Regions from separate parts of the Mesorhizobium sp. CNPSo 4684 genome, predicted to be linked through region 2. Evidence: riboswitches for the same ligand, from Rfam matches in the RefSeq annotation. Region 2 holds a riboswitch; each other region holds the start of a gene.
What was found. A riboswitch is a leader RNA that binds a small molecule or an ion and turns the genes downstream of it on or off. The one in region 2 is predicted to bind cobalamin.

Region 1 (4,221 bases), on a different contig from region 2:
CTGGTCCGACAGCGATGGCGGGCCGCTGCTTCTGGTCGGCGGCGGCTCCGGCGTGGTGCCGCTGATGGCGATGGTGCGTCACCGGACCTTGCGCAAATCGGCGGTGCCGGTCGCGCTGATGTTTTCGGTGCGGGTCTGGGACGAGGTGATCTTCCGCGACGAGCTGATCAGCCTCGACGACCGCCGCGACGGTTTCGACCTGGTGCTGACGCTGACGCGCGAGGCCGCACAGCGTCCGTCCGACTATTCAAGGCGCATCGACACGGCAATGGTCATGCAGGCGCAGGCGCGGCTGCCGCAACCGCCGGCGCTCGCCTTCGTCTGCGGCGCGAACGCCTTCGTGTCGGCGGCCGCCCAGGCGCTGATCGACGCCGGCATATCAGCGGACATCATTCGCACCGAGCGCTATGGCATCTGAGCGGGCGGCGCCGCTCAGGCCTCGATTTCGAGCGCCGACAGCGGTTTCGAGCAGCAGGCAAGAATGAAGCCGTCATCAATCTCGTGGTCGAGGATGCCACCATTGTGGCTCATCTCGACGGTTCCCGCGACCTTCTTCACCTTGCAGGTACCGCACAGGCCGAATTCACAGGCAGCGGGAATCCGCACGCCCGAGGCGCGCGCCGTCTGCAGCACGGTCTGGCCGGCGACGCAATCGGCGTCGACCTCCGAAAGCGAGAAGCGGATCGGCGTCACGGCTTCGACAGGAGCAGTGATGCCTTCTTCAGCGGGAGACGCAAACGGCGCCGGGATTTCCTCCACCGCGGGCGCGGCAAAGCTCTCCTGATGATATTTCATCATGTCGAAGCCGGCGGCATCCAGCATGCCGCGCACGGCGCGCATGAAGGGATCGGGACCGCAGCAAAAGATCTCGCGCTCGCGGAAATCAGGCGCCAGCAAGGGCAGCCGGATCGCGTCGATGCGGCCCATATGGCCGTACCAGCCTTCACGGCTCGAGCGCTCCTCGATCATGAAGCCGAGCGACAGGCCGGGCATATGACCGCCGAGCAGTTCGAGTTCCTTGCGGAAGATGATCTCTTCCGCACGACGCGCGCAATTGACGAAGCCGACATCGGTCCACGGCGCGCAGTCGTTCAGCCAGCGCAGCATCGACATCATCGGCGTCACGCCGGAGCCGGCCGAGATGAACAGATATTTGGCCGCCGGGTGGCTGTGCAACGAGAAGTCGCCGGCCGGTCCATAGGCCTTGACGTGCGAGCCGGGCGTCAGATGGTCGAACATCCATCGCGTGCCGATGCTGCCCGGTTGCGCCTTGACCGTCACCGCGATCGAGAACGGCCGCGACGGCGACGACGACAGCGTGTAGGTGCGCATCAGCGGCCCGTCCGGTGTCGGCAGCTCCAGCGTCACGAACTGACCCGGCTTGTAGCGGAACCAGGTCTGGTTGTCGGAGCGGAAGGTGAAGGTCTTGACGTCAGGCGCCTCGTCGCTGACGCCGATCACCTCCAGCACCTGCAGCCTGTCATTCCACGGCGCCATCTGGTCGAGATGGCGATAGAGCCCAAGATCCGTCATCGCATTCATCCCTCTGTCCTTTTTGCTCTGCTCATGTCGTTATCCCAAAACCGCAATACACTTTTGGGCGACATGAACTCACGCGACGCTGCGCAGCGCCGGCCGGCCGCCTTCGGCAAGGCGCGGACCGATGAAGGCTGCGTACCATTCGACGAACTGGATCACGCCGCCCTCATGCAGCTCCGAATAGGGGCCCGGCTCATAGGCCGGAGACAGGATGCCGAAGGCGTTCTCCTCGACGATGCGACGGTCCTGGTCGTTGGTCTCGGTCCAGACATGCGTGAGTTCGTCGATGGTGTAGTCGACGCCCTCGACCGCATCCTTGTGCACCAGCCACTTGGTCGTCACCGCGGTCTCCGTGGCGCTGATCGGCAGCACCCGGAAGGTCACTGCATGGTCGATGAGGATGTGGTTCCAGGTCGTCGGATAGTGGTAGTGCATCAAGGTGCCGATGCGGTCGGCGGCAACAGTGTCGGAGAGGTTCTTCGTCACCGCGCGCTTTCCCGTCATCGTATAGCTCACGGCATCGCTCAGCAGCGGCGCGCGGGTTGCACGGTACTGTCCGGCCGGATCGATGCGGAACTTGCTCGGCAGGCCCGCCGCTTCGCATTTCGCCCAATGCGCCAGCATCTCCGGATCGCTGTCGGCCCCCTGCACGCCGGTTACCGTCGGCGCTTCCGGGAAGGTCTTGCAGAGTTCGGGATGGTTGCCGGCGCAGTGGTAGCACTCGCGGTTGTTTTCCCAGACCAGCTTCCAGTTGCCCTTCTCGACGATGGTCGATTCGAAAGCGATCTTGGCTTCGCTCAGCCGGTGCGGCTTGAGGTAGGGCTCGATCATGGCCCGCATCGGCGCGAAGTCCGCGGGTTCTTTCGCCAGGCAGATGAAGATGTACCCGGCCACGCTTTCGCAGGCGACCGGCTTTAGGCCGAACTGGCTCTTGTCGAAACCCTCGGCCATCTGGCGGGCGAACAGCAGTCGGCCGTCGAGCTCGTAGGTCCACTGGTGATAGGGGCAGACGAGCTTTGCCGCCGTGCCTTTCTCGGTGTTGCAGACGCGGCTGCCGCGATGGCGGCAGGAATTGTGAAAGGCGTTGATGTTGCCCTTCTGGTCGCGGACGAGCACCACCGGATAGTCGCCGATCTGCACGGTGATATAACTGCCGGGCTTCGGCAGTTCGCAATCATGGCCGACGAACAGCCAGTCGCGATACCAGATCAGCTCCATGTCGAGCTTGAAATAGTCCGGGTCGGTGTAGAAGGGTTGCTCGAGCGAAAAGCCTTGCTTGCGGCCGTTCAAGAGCCTCAGCATGTCGTTGCGCGCATCCATAGTTCTGTCCTCGTGGTTTAAGGACTGAACTTGGTGGTGATGGAGGAAGGATCGGCCGCAGGCCGGCGCGACGCCGGGCATGCGCTATCCACCTCTTGACCGCCCACCGCGATCAGTCGAGTTCAAGCATCTCGGGCTGGTTTCCGGGCTCTGGAGTTGTCCTTGCGGACGATCGCGACACCTTCCCAGGCTTCTCGCCCAGTGGTCTCCCGTTGCGACTTGAACTCCACCACCGTTGCGGGGGCAGCGCCGGATTCTGACCGGCTTCCCAATTCTCCGCTCCGTCGTCACGAAGCGGCACCTGAGATGGGATCATCTAATCACGGCAGCGATCGCGACATCGGCATGAAAGCGACATCGTCTCCATGCGGCGCGACACGCGCGACAACGCGGCGGCAGACGATCGTGGGGCTGACGGTGTTGTTTTCGGGGCGGATCGCGGCCCTCGCAAATCACCTCGAATCAGCCTGCCGACCAAGGGAAAACACGTCAACGGTATCGAAAAGTGACTATTAGCAGTTTCTAAAATCGAACCGAACGGTTCGTTTCTGTTGACAATGCGTGCAGGACGGTGTGAACGCTGACGCCCGGACACACTCGGTGAGCCAGACGGCATGGTCACATAAGCCTTTGTATTATTTACATAAAGTGAGATGGTAGGCATGCTTATCAAAATTACAAGAGGTGAAATCATGGCCCAGCCGGAACAACTTCGTGATTGGAAACCAGCCTATGGCTTTCCCACATCGGGGCTGTCCGAACGACGCGAATTGCTCCCACCACACGCCGCTAGACGGACAGCAAAACTGGAGTACTAAAAATGAAAAAGATCATCCTTACTGCCGCCGCCGTTTTGGCCATCACCGGCAGCGCCTTCGCTGGTAGCGACAATTACGGTTCCAATGGTGCGAACCAGCCCGCTGCCGCGGCTGACAGCTCGTATACGGCTTCCATTCAGAAGTCGGCGCCCGCTGACAAGCAGCCCGTCGTTCAGGGCAGCGACCGCAACCTCTTCGGCCGTTAACAGCTGATCCCGATCCAAACAGAAGCGTGGCGGCCTGTCCGCCGCTCTCGGGATCTCGAAGAAATTCAGGAGTATTTAAGATGAAAAAGATCATCGTTGCTGCCGCCGCCGTTCTGGCCGTTTCCGGCAGCGCTTTCGCCGCCAGTGACAACTATGGTTCGAACGGCGCCAACCAGCCTGCGGTTACGTCGACCGATAGTGGCCACACGGCTTCGGTTGCGAAGTCGGATCCGGCTGCTCAGGCTCCCGCACAGGGCGCCGACCGTAACCTCTTCGGTCGCTAACAAACGATCGGGATCTGACCTCAGAGTTTTTCGAACAACGATCCCAGTCGAACA
Region 2 (4,221 bases):
ATCTTGATGAAGGACAAAATATCGCTCGCCACGGCCAGGCGGATCGCACTGGCCGCGCAGGGTTTTACCGACCCCCGCCCGGGCGGCACACCCGACCGCCGCCACCTCGCCCGGGTGCTCTCGCGCACCGGCCTGCTGCAGATCGATTCCGTCAGCGCCGTGGTGCGCGCCCACTATATGCCGCTCTATTCGCGCCTTGGCCCCTACCCGCTGGCTTTGCTCGACAATGCCGCGGTCACCCGCAAGCGCACGGTGTTCGAATATTGGGCGCATGAGGCCTCGTTCCTGCCGGTCGAAACCTGGCCGCTGATGCGCTGGCGCATGCAGCGCGCCGAGAGCGGCGACGAAATGTATCTCGGCCTCGCCAAATGGGGCCGCGAACACGCCGCCTATATTGAGGAGATCTACCGCGCGGTCGCCGAGCGCGGTCCGATCGCCGCTTCGGCGCTCGAAGGCCAGAAGGGCTCGGGCGGCTGGTGGGGCTGGAGCCATGCCAAGCATGCCTTCGAGTGGCTCTTCTGGGCCGGCCGTATCACCACGGCCTACCGTCGCGGCTTCGAGCGCTTCTACGACCTGCCCGAGCGCGTGCTGCCTCAGGCGGTCCTCGATCTGCCGGTGCCGGCCGCCAAGGACGCGCACCGCGAGTTGCTGCGCATTTCCGCCCGCGCCCACGGCATCGCGACATCTGGCGATTTGCGCGACTATTTCCGCCTGTCGCCGGCCGACATGAAGGGCCGGCTGGAGGAGTTGGTCGAGACGGGCGAGCTTTTGCCGGTGCGCGTCGAAGGCTGGGACAAGCCGGCTTACCTCCACAAGGACGCCCGCCTGCCGCGAAAAATCGAAGCCCGCGCCTTGCTGGCGCCGTTCGACCCCGTCGTCTTCGAGCGTTCGCGCAGCGAGCGTCTGTTCGATTTCCGCTACCGCATCGAGATCTACACGCCTGCCGACAAGCGGCAATACGGCTATTACGTGCTGCCATTCCTGCTCGGCGACCGGATCGTGGGGCGCGTCGACCTCAAAGCCGACCGTCCCGCCAGCGTGCTGCGCGTCCACGCGGCTTATGCCGAACCCAAAGCGCCACCTGAGACCGCCGCACAACTCTTCGAGGAATTGAAGCAGATGCAGGGCTGGCTTGGCCTCGAGCGCATCGAAGTGACGCCGGCTGGCGATTTGGGACAGCCTTTGGCCGACATTGCCATGTCGTAGCCGTGCGTTGACAGTGCTGCCCGCAAAAGCCTAAATCCGCTGTAGACGGTCCCCTGCCCGCAACGGCTGGGGCCAAGAGGGAATGCGGTGCGGGACAATATCCCAAATCCGCGGCTGTCCCCGCAACTGTAAGCGACGAGCCAAGGCCGAAAGCCACTGGGTAACACCGGGAAGGCGGCTACCAAGGCTATGACCCGCGAGCCAGGAGACCTGCCGTCTGAGACAAAATATCCGATCGCCTGGCGGGTTTCCGGGCAAGGAGCCCGGTTTTTGGACCAGAACAGCAGTTTTTCGGCTGGCACAGCGGATGTTTCGTCCGCCGATAGCGACGCATTGACTGGCGTGACCGTCATCGTCTGCGCCTCCTGCCGCGACGAGACCGGCTCAGACGCCCATCCCCGCGCTGGCGAATTGCTGGCTGAGGACACGCGCCGCGCCGCTGCCGGCGACATCCGTGTCCGCACCGTCGAATGCCTCGGCAATTGCAAGCGTCGGCTCAGCGCTGCGATCCTGCGCGACAGCTGCTGGAGCTATGTCTTCGGTGACCTGACCGCGACCAGCGGCGCCGATCTCGTTACCGGCGCCAAGCTCTTCGCCACCTCGACGGACGGCCTCATCCCCTGGCGCGGCCGGCCCGATAGCCTCAAGCGCGGCCTCGTTGCCCGCATCCCACCCCTCGACATGCTGAAGGACTGACCATGAACGCTCCAAATCCGGCCGGCAATCTCTCCCGTGTTCCATGCACCGTCGTCACCGGCTTTCTCGGCGCCGGCAAGACGACGCTGGTCCGCCATCTCCTGGAAAATGCCGGCGGCAAGCGCATTGCCATCATCGTCAACGAGTTCGGCGACATCGGCATCGACGGCGAGATTCTCAAGGGATGCGGCATCGACACCTGCCCTGAGGAGAACATCGTTGAGCTGGCCAATGGCTGCATCTGCTGCACCGTCGCCGACGATTTCGTGCCGGCCCTCGACCAGATCCTGGCGCTGACGCCGAAGGTCGACCACATCCTGATCGAGACCTCGGGCTTGGCTTTGCCCAAACCGCTGGTCCAGGCTTTCCAGTGGCCGAGCGTGAAGAGCCGCGTGACGGTCGACGGCGTCATCGCCGTCGTCGACGGCCCGGCACTGGCCGAAGGCCGCGTCGCCAACGACATGGACGCCCTGCAGGCACAGCGTGTTCAGGATGAGACGCTCGATCACGACGATCCAGTCGAGGAAGTCTTCGAGGACCAGATCGCCTGCGCCGACCTGATCATCCTGTCGAAGAGCGATTTGATGGATTCAGCCGGGTCGGCCCGCGCCAACGCCATCATCGGCGAACACTCCGCCCGCGCCGTAAAAATCGTGGCGACCGCGCATGGCAAGGTCGATCCCTCGATCCTGCTGGGCCTCGGCCTCGCCGTCGAGGACGATATCGAGAACCGCAAGTCGCACCATGACGGCGCTTTCGACCACGAGCACGACGACTTCGACACCTTCATCGTCGACATTCCCTCGATCGTCAATCCCGACGAACTGGCAAAGCGCGTCACCACCATTGCCGAAGAGGAGAATGTGCTGCGCGTGAAAGGCTTCGTCGATGTCGGCGGCAAGCCGATGCGGCTTTTGCTGCAGGCCGTCGGCCCGCGCGTCAACCATTACTATGACCGCGCCTGGACGGCCGAGGACGACCGCCGCTCGCGCCTCGTCGTCATTGGCCTCAAGGGGCTGAACCGCCCGGCGATCGAGCGTATACTCGCCGGCTGACCCAAACCACGAGCCGCAATGCACATACTCACCACGACCTCCGCCTCGCTCGACGATCTCGCCGAGCCAGTTGATCTCAGGCAGACGCCGGCGGATATCGTGGCGCTGTCCTTCACCGACAGCGACCTCGCCGGGCTGGCGGCGGCGTGGAAGGCTGATGCCGGCCGCCTGCCCTCGATGCGATTGGCGGCGCTCCGCGATCTGCGCCACCCCATGTCCGTCGACCTCTGGGTCGACAGCGTCGCCCGCCACGCCAAGATGATTTTGGTGCGCATCCTCGGCGGCTACGACTGGTGGCGCTACGGCTGCGACCAGCTTGCAGCAATCGCCCGTGAGCGGGGCATCAAACTCGCCCTGCTGCCCGGCGAAGGCCACGACGAGGACCTGCGCCTGACCGAAGCCTCGACGCTCCCGCGTGAGGAACTGGACGCCTTGCTTGATTATTTCCGCGAGGGCGGCCCGGAGAATATGAGCGCGCTGATGCAGCGGCTGGCGGGGTTGGCCGGGTCGGATGTGGCGGCGGCCGAGCCGGTCGCGGTGCCGAAAGCCGGGTTTTATGAGCCGGGGCGTGGAGTTGTCGACGTTGGCGATCCTTCACACCCCCCTCTGTCCTGCCGGACATCTCCCCCGCAAGGGGGGAGATCAACCGTCACCAAAGCCGGTCCCTCTTCTGCGCCGTTGGACAAGAATCTGTCTGGACCATCCAAGATTGGCGAAATCGCCGATGACAGCGCAATCTCCCCCCTTGCGGGGGAGATGTCCGGCAGGACAGAGGGGGGTGGGCGGGAACGCGACGCCGACAATCCCCCCGCACCCATCATCCCCATCCTCTTCTACCGCTCGATGCTGCTGGCTGCCGATGTCGCGCCCATCGACGCGCTTTTTGATGCACTCCGCCAGCGCGGCATCACCCCGGTCCCGATCTTCGTCTCCAGCCTGAAAGACGCCACCTCGCTGGCCTTCGTCGAAACCGCGCTGGCCTCGCTCAAACCCGCCGCCATCATCACAGCCACCGCCTTCGCTTCCGGTGCCGAGCCCGGCGTGGAAACCCTGTTCGACCGCGCCGGCGTGCCCGTCTTCCAGGTCATCGTCGCCACCACTCGCCGCGACGTCTGGGACAAGAACCAGCGCGGCCTGGCGCCCGCCGACCTTGCCATGCATGTCGTGCTGCCCGAACTCGACGGCCGCATCCTTGCCGGCGCGATTTCCTTCAAGGGTGAAAGCGAGACCGACCCGGCGCTCGGCCACCGCGCCTTCGCCAACC
Region 3 (4,221 bases), on a different contig from region 2:
GAAACGCAGTCACTCTACCGTGCAACACACAATGGAAATACGACAGGCGCACCAGAAATGGTGGGGTCCGTGTCAAAGATTTCTAGGTAAACCCGCGAAAGCGAAACGGCATCCCTTGGTTTAGGCGTCGAGCCAGACTAGCCGTTTGTCTTCGCTCTCACTCCGCGAGCGGGCGAGATACCCGGAGCCGGCCCCAGGTGTATATGAGTGCAACGTGTGCGGAGCCGGTCTGCCAAATCGGGGACTATCTGACCTGAGAAAGCCATCTTGCCGATGCGTCATGCGACTTGGGCTTTGGATTTCAGGAAGTCAGAGGCGCGAGCCCCTCGATTCGGGGTGAGGATAGCCATTGATGATCGCCCGCATATAGGGATCGGATCGACGCCGCCGATTTGGCAGGCCGCGGTGGGCTCGAACAGCAAGCCGGCCGGAGTTCTCCAGGTCTACTGGCATTGGACGGTTCAATGTGTGGTCTGATTTACCAGTCGATCTGCGGGTTCGCAGCTACTCGCTCTCGTTGCGGCCTCTTGCGAAAACACCAACATTTTACATAATGACATAAACATTTCTTTATGCGACATTGACACACGGCTCCTGCTGTGATTGTCTGCGTGCTGTGGTTCTCCGTACGGCACTGCCGCATGGAGCTAAGAGGGAAGCCGGTGCGAGGCCGGCGCTGCCCCCGCAACTGTTAGCGGTGAGCCAACCCCACTCATGTCACTGAGGCGAACAGCCTCGGGAAGACGGGGAGAAGCTATGACCCCGCGAGCCAGGAGACCTGCCACGACGAATTATGTCCACGGGCGGGGTGTCTCGGTGGCCGCAGCAGCCCGGCGTTCGTGCCGGCCTACGAGGCGCCTTCTTGTCCCCACGCCCCAACCATCGGGGTATGGCATGACTGTCTCTCAGCAAATTCCTGTGGCAACGCTCGGTGTGCCGCGGTTCGGTCGCCGGCGGGAACTGAAATTCGCGCTTGAAAGCTACTGGTCCGGAAAATCTTCCGCTACCGACCTTCTCACGACGGCGAAAGCACTGCGTGCCGCCAACTGGGAAGAGCAGCGCGACCGCGGTGTGTCGAAAATTCCGTCGAACGACTTCTCGCTCTACGACCATGTTCTCGACACTGCAACTATGGTCGGCGCCGTGCCGTCCCGATACGCCTGGCCTGGCGGCGAGCTCCCGCTCGACATCTACTTCGCCATGGCGCGCGGCGACCAAGGTCAGACGGGGAGCTGCGTGCACTCTGATCAGGAGCGTGCGGCTGGCCCTGCCCTGACCGCGATGGAAATGACCAAATGGTTCGACACCAACTATCACTATATCGTGCCGGAACTCGAGGATGATCAGACGTTCGCCCTCTCGTCGACGAAACCGGTTGATCACTTCCTCGAGGCTAAAGCCCTCGGCATTCACACACGCCCAGTCATCCTTGGACCTGTCACCTTCCTCAAACTGGCGAAGTCACCTGCGGAAGGTTTCAATCCCATCGCGCTGCTGCCGCGGCTTCTGCCCGTCTACGAGCAGCTCCTGCGGAGGTTGAAACTGTCGGGAGCCAATTGGGTTCAGATCGATGAACCAGCCCTTGTCCTGGATCTAAACCCGAACGAACGAGCTGCGTATGAATTTGCCTATGGGCAGCTGTCGAAGGCCACTCCCGAGCTGAAGATCATGCTGGCTACCTATTTCGGGGCTCTGGGGGACAATCTCGAGACGGCGATTTCGCTGCCAGTGGCCGGCCTGCATCTCGATCTTTCGCGCGCTCCCGAGCAGTTGGAGACGGTTGGTCGGCTTGCGCCTAAGGACCTGGTGCTGTCGCTTGGCTTGATCGATGGCCGCAACGTCTGGCGCGCGAACCTGCCTGCCATTCTCGACCGCATCAAGCCGATCGTCGCCGGCTGGCCTTTGGACCGCGTCGAAATTGCGCCTTCATGCTCGATGCTGCATATGCCCGTGGACCTTCGGATGGAGACGGCACTCGACGCCGCCATCAGGTCGTGGCTCGCCTTCGCGGCGCAGAAGACCGACGAACTGGTGGTGCTGGCGAGGGCGCTGTCCGAAGGCAGGGATGCAGTGGCAGACGAGTTGACAGCTTCTGCCGAGGCTGCCGCTGCTCACGCAGCGTCCGCAAAGGTCCATGATCCGCTTGTTGAAGGTCGGATCGCCGGCATCGACGACAGCATGAAGCAACGAAAGAACCCTTTCTTCGTGCGTTCCACGGTCCAGGCCCGCACGCTAAGCCTGCCCCCGTTCCCAACGACGACCATAGGATCATTCCCGCAGACGCCTCGGGTGCGCAAGGCCCGCTCCGCCCACAGGAAGGGCGAGCTCAGCTATCTCGACTACGACAGCTTCCTGCAGAACGAGACCAAGACTGCCATTCGCTGGCAGGAGGAGATCGGACTGGACGTGCTGGTGCACGGCGAGTTCGAACGCAACGACATGGTACAGCATTTCGGCGAGCAGCTGTCTGGCTTCGCCTTCACCCAGCATGGCTGGGTGCAAAGCTATGGCTCCCGGTACGTGCGCCCCCCGATCATCTTCGGCGACGTATCGCGCCCCAATCCGATGACGGTGCGCTGGTGGGAATTCGCCCAGTCGCTTACGCAAAAGCCAGTCAAGGGAATGCTCACAGGCCCTGTGACCATTCTTAACTGGTCTTTTGTCCGCGACGACATTCCCCGCTCCGAGGTCTGCCGCCAGATCGCGCTCGCCATTCGCGATGAAGTGACGGACCTGGAAAGATCTGGCGCAAAGATAATCCAGATTGACGAGGCGGCGTTTCGCGAAGGTTTGCCGCTGCGCAAGTCCGACTGGCAAGTCTATCTCGACTGGGCAGTGGAATGCTTCCGGCTCGCTTCAACCGGTGTACAGGACGCGACCCAGATCCACACTCACATGTGCTATTCGGAGTTCAACACGATCATCGACGTGATCGCTGAGCTGGACGCGGATGTAATTTCAATTGAGACATCGCGCTCGGCGATGGAACTGCTGGACGCCTTTACGAGCACCAAATATCCAAACGAAATCGGTCCCGGAGTCTATGACATCCACTCACCGCGCGTTCCGGAAGTCGCCGAGATTTCGGCCCTTCTCATGCTTGCACGCGAGCGGCTCTCCGACGGGCAACTTTGGGTAAACCCGGACTGCGGCCTCAAAACACGCAAATGGGAGGAGGTCCGCCCTGCCCTCGTGAACATGGTCGCTGCAGCACGCACGCTCCGGGAGAGAGTGCAGGCCTGAGGCTTTGAGATTAGATCATGGCACTTGATGAAGGTCGCGACCGGCTCGCCTCAGTGGCTGGTTCGTCACCGTTGTTCTTCTAATTTCCGAAGCTCAGGCCACTTACCTTCCCGAGATCTGCGAGTCAGGTCGGGGCGTGGTCGCGGTTTCGGCCGGTAAGACGGGAAAGACGACGTCGGGCACCCTCCCCGTCAACGCATCAAGGAACGCGACGAGCCGGTCAACTTCTTCTTTCGTCAAGTCTTGGCCGAGCTGTGTCTTTCCCATGATGGCGACGGCCTGTTTCAGATCCCACACCTTGCCCGAATGAAAGTAGGGCGCAGTGAGTGCTACATTGCGCAGCGGCGCCACGCGGAAAACATAAGAATCCTCCGCCTTGTTGGTGAGTGCAAATCGGCCCTTGTCATTGTCCGGCAGGATGTCGGCGCTGGGCCTTTCAACAAGGCCGAATGGGTAGTAATCGTCCCCACCCACGTTGACACCGGCATGGCAAGATGCGCAGCCTTTGTCCATGAAGAGCGCCAAACCCTGTTTCTGTTCGGGAGTCATGGCGGCGTCATCACCATTGAGGAAATCATCGAAGGGGGCTGGCGTGACCAGTGTCGCCTCGAAGGCTTCGATTGCCTTGGCGAAGTTTTCGAAGGTGACCCGGTCGGCTTCATCCGGAAAAGCTGCGTTGAACCACACGACATATTGCGGCATCGACTTGAGTGTGGCTATGAGTCGATCTGGCGTGTTGGCCATTTCGCCACTCGCTTGCACCGGACCCTTGGCTTGAGCCTTAAGGTCTTCGGCGCGACCGTCCCAGAACTGCGCAATGTTGAAGACAGCGTTCAAAACCGTGGGCGCGTTGCGCCGCCCTTTTTGCCAACCGTGCCCGATCGAAGTCTCGCGATTGTCATCGCCCCCGGTGGCCAAGTTGTGGCACGAATCGCATGAGAAGACGCCTGATGCCGACAGGCGTGGATCGAAGAACAT
Region 4 (4,221 bases), on a different contig from region 2:
TCGCCCATCGTGTGCCAGATGACGCGGTCGCCGAACGCGGCGAAGGCATCCTTTTCGCCGGTGTGCCATTTGCCCTTGATGAACTGCACGACGCCGACGCGCTTGCCATAGCCGAGCATGCGCAGCGCCAGGCCGAAGGCAGCTGTGGTTTTGCCCTTGCCGGGTCCGGTGTTGACGATGAGCAGTCCCTTCTCGACCGTCTTTTCCGCAACCTCGGCGTCCTGCACGGCCTTGCGTTTGGCCATTTTGGCGCGGTGGCGTTCCTCGTCTTTTGCGTCGATGTCGGCCATTATTTCACCTTGAGCGGCAGCCCCGCCACCATCAATAGCACCGTATCGGCAATTGCGGCGACATGCTGGTTGAGCCGGCCGGCAGCGTCGCGGAACCGGCGTGCCAGCGCATTGTCGGGCACGATGCCTTGCCCGACTTCGTTGGAGACCACGAACCACGGCCCGCGCGGCCGCGACAGCACATCGGCCAGCCGCCGGCATTCCGCCTCGAGATCATGATCCGCCAGCATATGATTGGTCAGCCACAGCGTCAGGCAATCGACGAGTACGGGCTGGTTGTCCGGCAAGGCTTCGAGCGCACCGGCGAGATCGAGCGGCGCATCGATGGTCGCCCAGCCCTGGCCACGCCGCGACCTGTGTTGCGCGATGCGCTCACGCATCTCCTCGTCATAGGCTTCAGCGGTGGCGATATAGGCCCATGGCGGCGGCAACGCGGTCGCCAAGGTTTCGGCATGCGCGCTCTTGCCGGAGCGCGCGCCGCCGATGATGAAAGTCAAACTGCGATCAGGCAAAGCTGTTGCGCAGGCTGGTCGCCGTACCGGTAAAGCGTCCGCGCACCACGCCGACAACCGCGCCGAGCACCAGCCAGAACACCAGATTGGTCACCGTCACCGCCACCACGAACTGGTGATGCAGGCCTTCGGGGATCGGCGTCTCGAAGCTGTCCGGCTGCGGCGCGCCGACAATATGCGGCGCCACGATCAGGGCCACGGCCAGGATCGCCAGCGGCAGCGATTTGCGGAAGGCGATCAGGCCGAGACCGGCCGCGGTCGCCGCCACCGTTGCCCACCACCAGATCTGGCGCTGGGTGAGGTCGGCCGCCGGCATCGCCGGCAGTTCCGGCGGCAGGCCGAGGCCCGGGGCGAGCGTGAACGCGGCAAAACCGGCCAGCCCCCAGAACACGCCCTGGCGCCAGTTACCGATGCCGCCGGCGAATTCGGAAACCGCCACCAGGACCAGCGCGAAACCGATGCCGGTGACGATATTGGCCAGCACGCTGAAGGCGAAGCGTTCGAAGCCGTCGGCCGGCGCCCAGCCTTCGTCCTCTGCCGGCGCGGCTGCCTCAGCCGGCGCGGCGGTGCTCATGGCATTGGTGTCCGCAGCGTTGGCGGCGGGCGCCGCAGCATGCTCATGTTGATGGCCGCCACCGGCCTGTTCGTAAACTTCCGCCTTCAGGATGAGCGGCACGGTGGCATAGGCCTGCATGCAGGCGAGGACGACGCCGGCCACGAGCCCGGCGATCGCCGCGACGAACACGACGTTGCGAAACAGATTCATGATGTCAGATCCTCGTCAGTGGCAGGGGAACGCCATCGAATGGCGATAGTCGTGCGCGGCATTGTGGACCGCATCGATATGCGAGAAGCCGACAACGCCGATGACGAAAATGCCCAGAAACGCGCTAAGCACGAGCTGCATGAAGCGCGACTGCGAGGAGACGGAAGCGCCGAGGGAGACGGAAGCGGTATTCATATCTTGTCCTTTCGCCCTCCACCCGAGGGCATCGAAGTCAGTTCCCTGTCGCCGGCAGGTCTCCTGGCTCGCGGAATAACGCCCTTCCCCACCTTCCCGAAGAAAAATCCTCAGTGGCTTGGAGAGGACTACCGCACACAGTTGCGGGGGCAGCCACGGCATTGGGCAACAAGTCAGCCCTCACCGCATTCCCTCTTGGTCCCTAACGGAACCGACGACATGCGTGACTATAGGCTGAAACAGCCGCATCCGGCAAACCAAATTCCGCCGGCCAACAGCGCGAATGCGCCATGCAGCGTTACGGGTTCAAGGCGGTGATCCGCTCGGCAACCAGCCGCTGCAGCCGCCAGAGATGGCGGTCGTGAATGCCGCGCTCCTCCAGATTCTTCACCGTGTTGTAGAGATAGTCCGCGCCCGACCCCCAGTGCCCGCAGGATGTGGCCAGCCGCTCGACGACCTTCGCCTCGTCGAGCGGACCGGAATAGGTCAGGCCGGTGCGGTTGATGACGAAAGCCAGCGCCCTGAGCGGACCGGCCTCGCTTGCAAGCTTCAGCATGCGCGGCCGGTAGCTTGTCGGCTTCAGCGTGACTTCGCGCCGGAACAGCCGGCCCAGTTGCTGGCGCCTGTTGTCGTCGGCCAGCCGGAAGGCAACGCCTTTGCACTGTCCGCCGCTGTCGAGCGCCATCATCAGGCCGGGGCTTTCCTTGGTGCCCCGCCAGCGCGTCATGTTCATGCAAAAGGAGCGGTGCCAGCCGCGCGCCAGGGCGACGCGGTCCTCGACATAATCGATTTCCGGTTTCCAGATCAGCGAGCCATAGCCGAACAGCCACAGCGGCTCGGTGTCCGGAAGCTCGGCCTGCAATTCATCCAGCAGCGAATCATAGTCGCTGTCATCCAGATGCATCGAGTCCGGATCCGGCCCGGCGTCGGCGATCTCGCGCCAGCAACGCGCGACCAGCTCCGGCGTAAGCGACATCTGTCGTGCGTCCAATTTTCCGAATCCCCCAATGCCACGACATGATTATGCGCCGCGCCCGCAACCGGCAATGTCAGCCGTGATTGACAAACGATTTGCCGGGGTGTCGGCTGGTATCCCAGAGGAAGCCGGCCATGCAACCCAGCCCGAGCGAGCGCGATCCCTATAATGGCCTGACCCGGCTGGAGCCGACGCTGCCGTCCTCGGCCTATTGGGACGCTGGCGCCTACCAGCGCGATCTCGACGCCATCTGGTACAAAAGCTGGCTGCTCGTCTGCCGCGAGGCTGACCTTGCCCAGCCTTTGGCGTTCAGGACATTTCGTGTCGGCACGCAGGAAATCGTCGTGCTGCGCGACGACACCGGCGAACTGCGCGCCTTCCACAACACTTGCCGGCATCGCGGCTCGCAGCTTTGCCAGGAGAGCGAGGGCCGGCTGAAGGCGCGGCTGATCACGTGCCCCTACCACGCCTGGTCCTATTCGCTGCGCGGCGATCTGGTGCGCGTTCCCTCGAAATCGCTGCCCGACGGTTTCGACAAGGCCGATCATCCGCTCTATCGGGTGGCGCTGTCGGTCTGGCGCGGCTTTGTCTTCATCAACCTTGCTGAAAGCGTCGACGGTACGGCTGCGTCATCCTTCGATCCGGCTTCCGGCAACCTCGGCAACTGGCCGCTGGAAACGCTGGTATCAGGCCATGTCCTGCGCAAGGTGATGAATTGCAACTGGAAGATCTTTTGGGAGAACTTCAACGAGTGCCTGCACTGCCCTGGCGTCCACAAGGACCTGTCGCGGCTGGTGCCGATCTACGGCCGCGGCCTGATGAGCCGGCACGACGACCCCGACTGGGTCCGCCATGCCGACAATGACGCGCCGGAGTTTTCCGGCGGCTTGCGCGCCGGCGCCGAGACCTGGTCGCGCGACGGCCATGTCCATGGCCCGGTCTTCTCCGGCCTGACGCTGGCCGAGCGTGCAGCCGGCCAGACCTATGCCACCAGCCTGCCGTCGATGTTCATCGTCGGCCATGTCGACTATGTCAGGACCGTACGGCTCACACCGCTCGGCCCCGAGCAGACCGAACTCACCGCGGAATGGCTGTTCGCGCCGAAGGCGCTCGCTGAGACCGACATCGACAATGTCGTCGCCTTCGGCACCCAGGTGCTGGAGGAGGATGCAGCGATCTGCGAGGTCAACCAGAAAGGCCTGCGCTCGATGCGCCACCAAGCGGGCGTGCTGATGCCTGAGGAATACGATCTGCATCGCTTCCACAACTGGGTGCGCGAGCGCCACGCAGCGCTCTGATCAAAGCGACTTCGGCAGATAGCGCCAGGTGACGAAAGCCGCAGGCCGCGGCCTGCAGGCCGAGCGTGACGAAAACCGAGCCCAGGCCGAAAAACGCCAGCACCACCGAATAGACCAGTGGCGGCAAAAAGCGAATTCGGCCAAAGCCTTTCCGGCTCTGACCTAAAGCGCCGCCTCATGCAGC

Region 1: it holds a riboswitch for cobalamin, as region 2 does, so the genes downstream of both, AC04SG_RS11835 (aromatic ring-hydroxylating oxygenase subunit alpha) here and AC04SG_RS08865 (DUF1636 family protein) in region 2, are expected to answer to the same signal.
Region 3: it holds a riboswitch for cobalamin, as region 2 does, so the genes downstream of both, metE (5-methyltetrahydropteroyltriglutamate--homocysteine S-methyltransferase) here and AC04SG_RS08865 (DUF1636 family protein) in region 2, are expected to answer to the same signal.
Region 4: it holds a riboswitch for cobalamin, as region 2 does, so the genes downstream of both, AC04SG_RS21515 (CbtB domain-containing protein) here and AC04SG_RS08865 (DUF1636 family protein) in region 2, are expected to answer to the same signal.

Annotation. Positions count from the first base shown of each region.
Region 1 is NZ_JBWLUX010000011.1:17,116-21,336, reverse strand. Features, by position in the region: gene AC04SG_RS11845 (FAD-binding oxidoreductase) at 1-418, shown strand, start outside; gene AC04SG_RS11840 (FAD-binding oxidoreductase) at 433-1,533, opposite strand; gene AC04SG_RS11835 (aromatic ring-hydroxylating oxygenase subunit alpha) at 1,612-2,859, opposite strand; cobalamin riboswitch at 2,977-3,179, opposite strand; gene AC04SG_RS11830 (DUF680 domain-containing protein) at 3,680-3,883, shown strand; gene AC04SG_RS11825 (DUF680 domain-containing protein) at 3,964-4,167, shown strand.
Region 2 is NZ_JBWLUX010000008.1:19,210-23,430, forward strand. Features, by position in the region: gene AC04SG_RS08860 (winged helix-turn-helix domain-containing protein) at 7-1,206, shown strand; cobalamin riboswitch at 1,236-1,438, shown strand; gene AC04SG_RS08865 (DUF1636 family protein) at 1,477-1,902, shown strand; gene cobW (cobalamin biosynthesis protein CobW) at 1,905-2,957, shown strand; gene cobN (cobaltochelatase subunit CobN) at 2,976-4,221, shown strand, end outside.
Region 3 is NZ_JBWLUX010000064.1:6,924-11,144, reverse strand. Features, by position in the region: cobalamin riboswitch at 601-800, shown strand; gene metE (5-methyltetrahydropteroyltriglutamate--homocysteine S-methyltransferase) at 919-3,243, shown strand; gene AC04SG_RS32265 (cytochrome-c peroxidase) at 3,346-4,221, opposite strand, start outside.
Region 4 is NZ_JBWLUX010000023.1:77,289-81,509, forward strand. Features, by position in the region: gene cobO (cob(I)yrinic acid a,c-diamide adenosyltransferase) at 1-290, opposite strand, end outside; gene cobU (bifunctional adenosylcobinamide kinase/adenosylcobinamide-phosphate guanylyltransferase) at 290-802, opposite strand; gene AC04SG_RS21510 (CbtA family protein) at 795-1,568, opposite strand; gene AC04SG_RS21515 (CbtB domain-containing protein) at 1,584-1,763, opposite strand; cobalamin riboswitch at 1,800-1,994, opposite strand; gene AC04SG_RS21520 (gamma-glutamylcyclotransferase) at 2,062-2,754, opposite strand; gene AC04SG_RS21525 (aromatic ring-hydroxylating oxygenase subunit alpha) at 2,874-4,037, shown strand.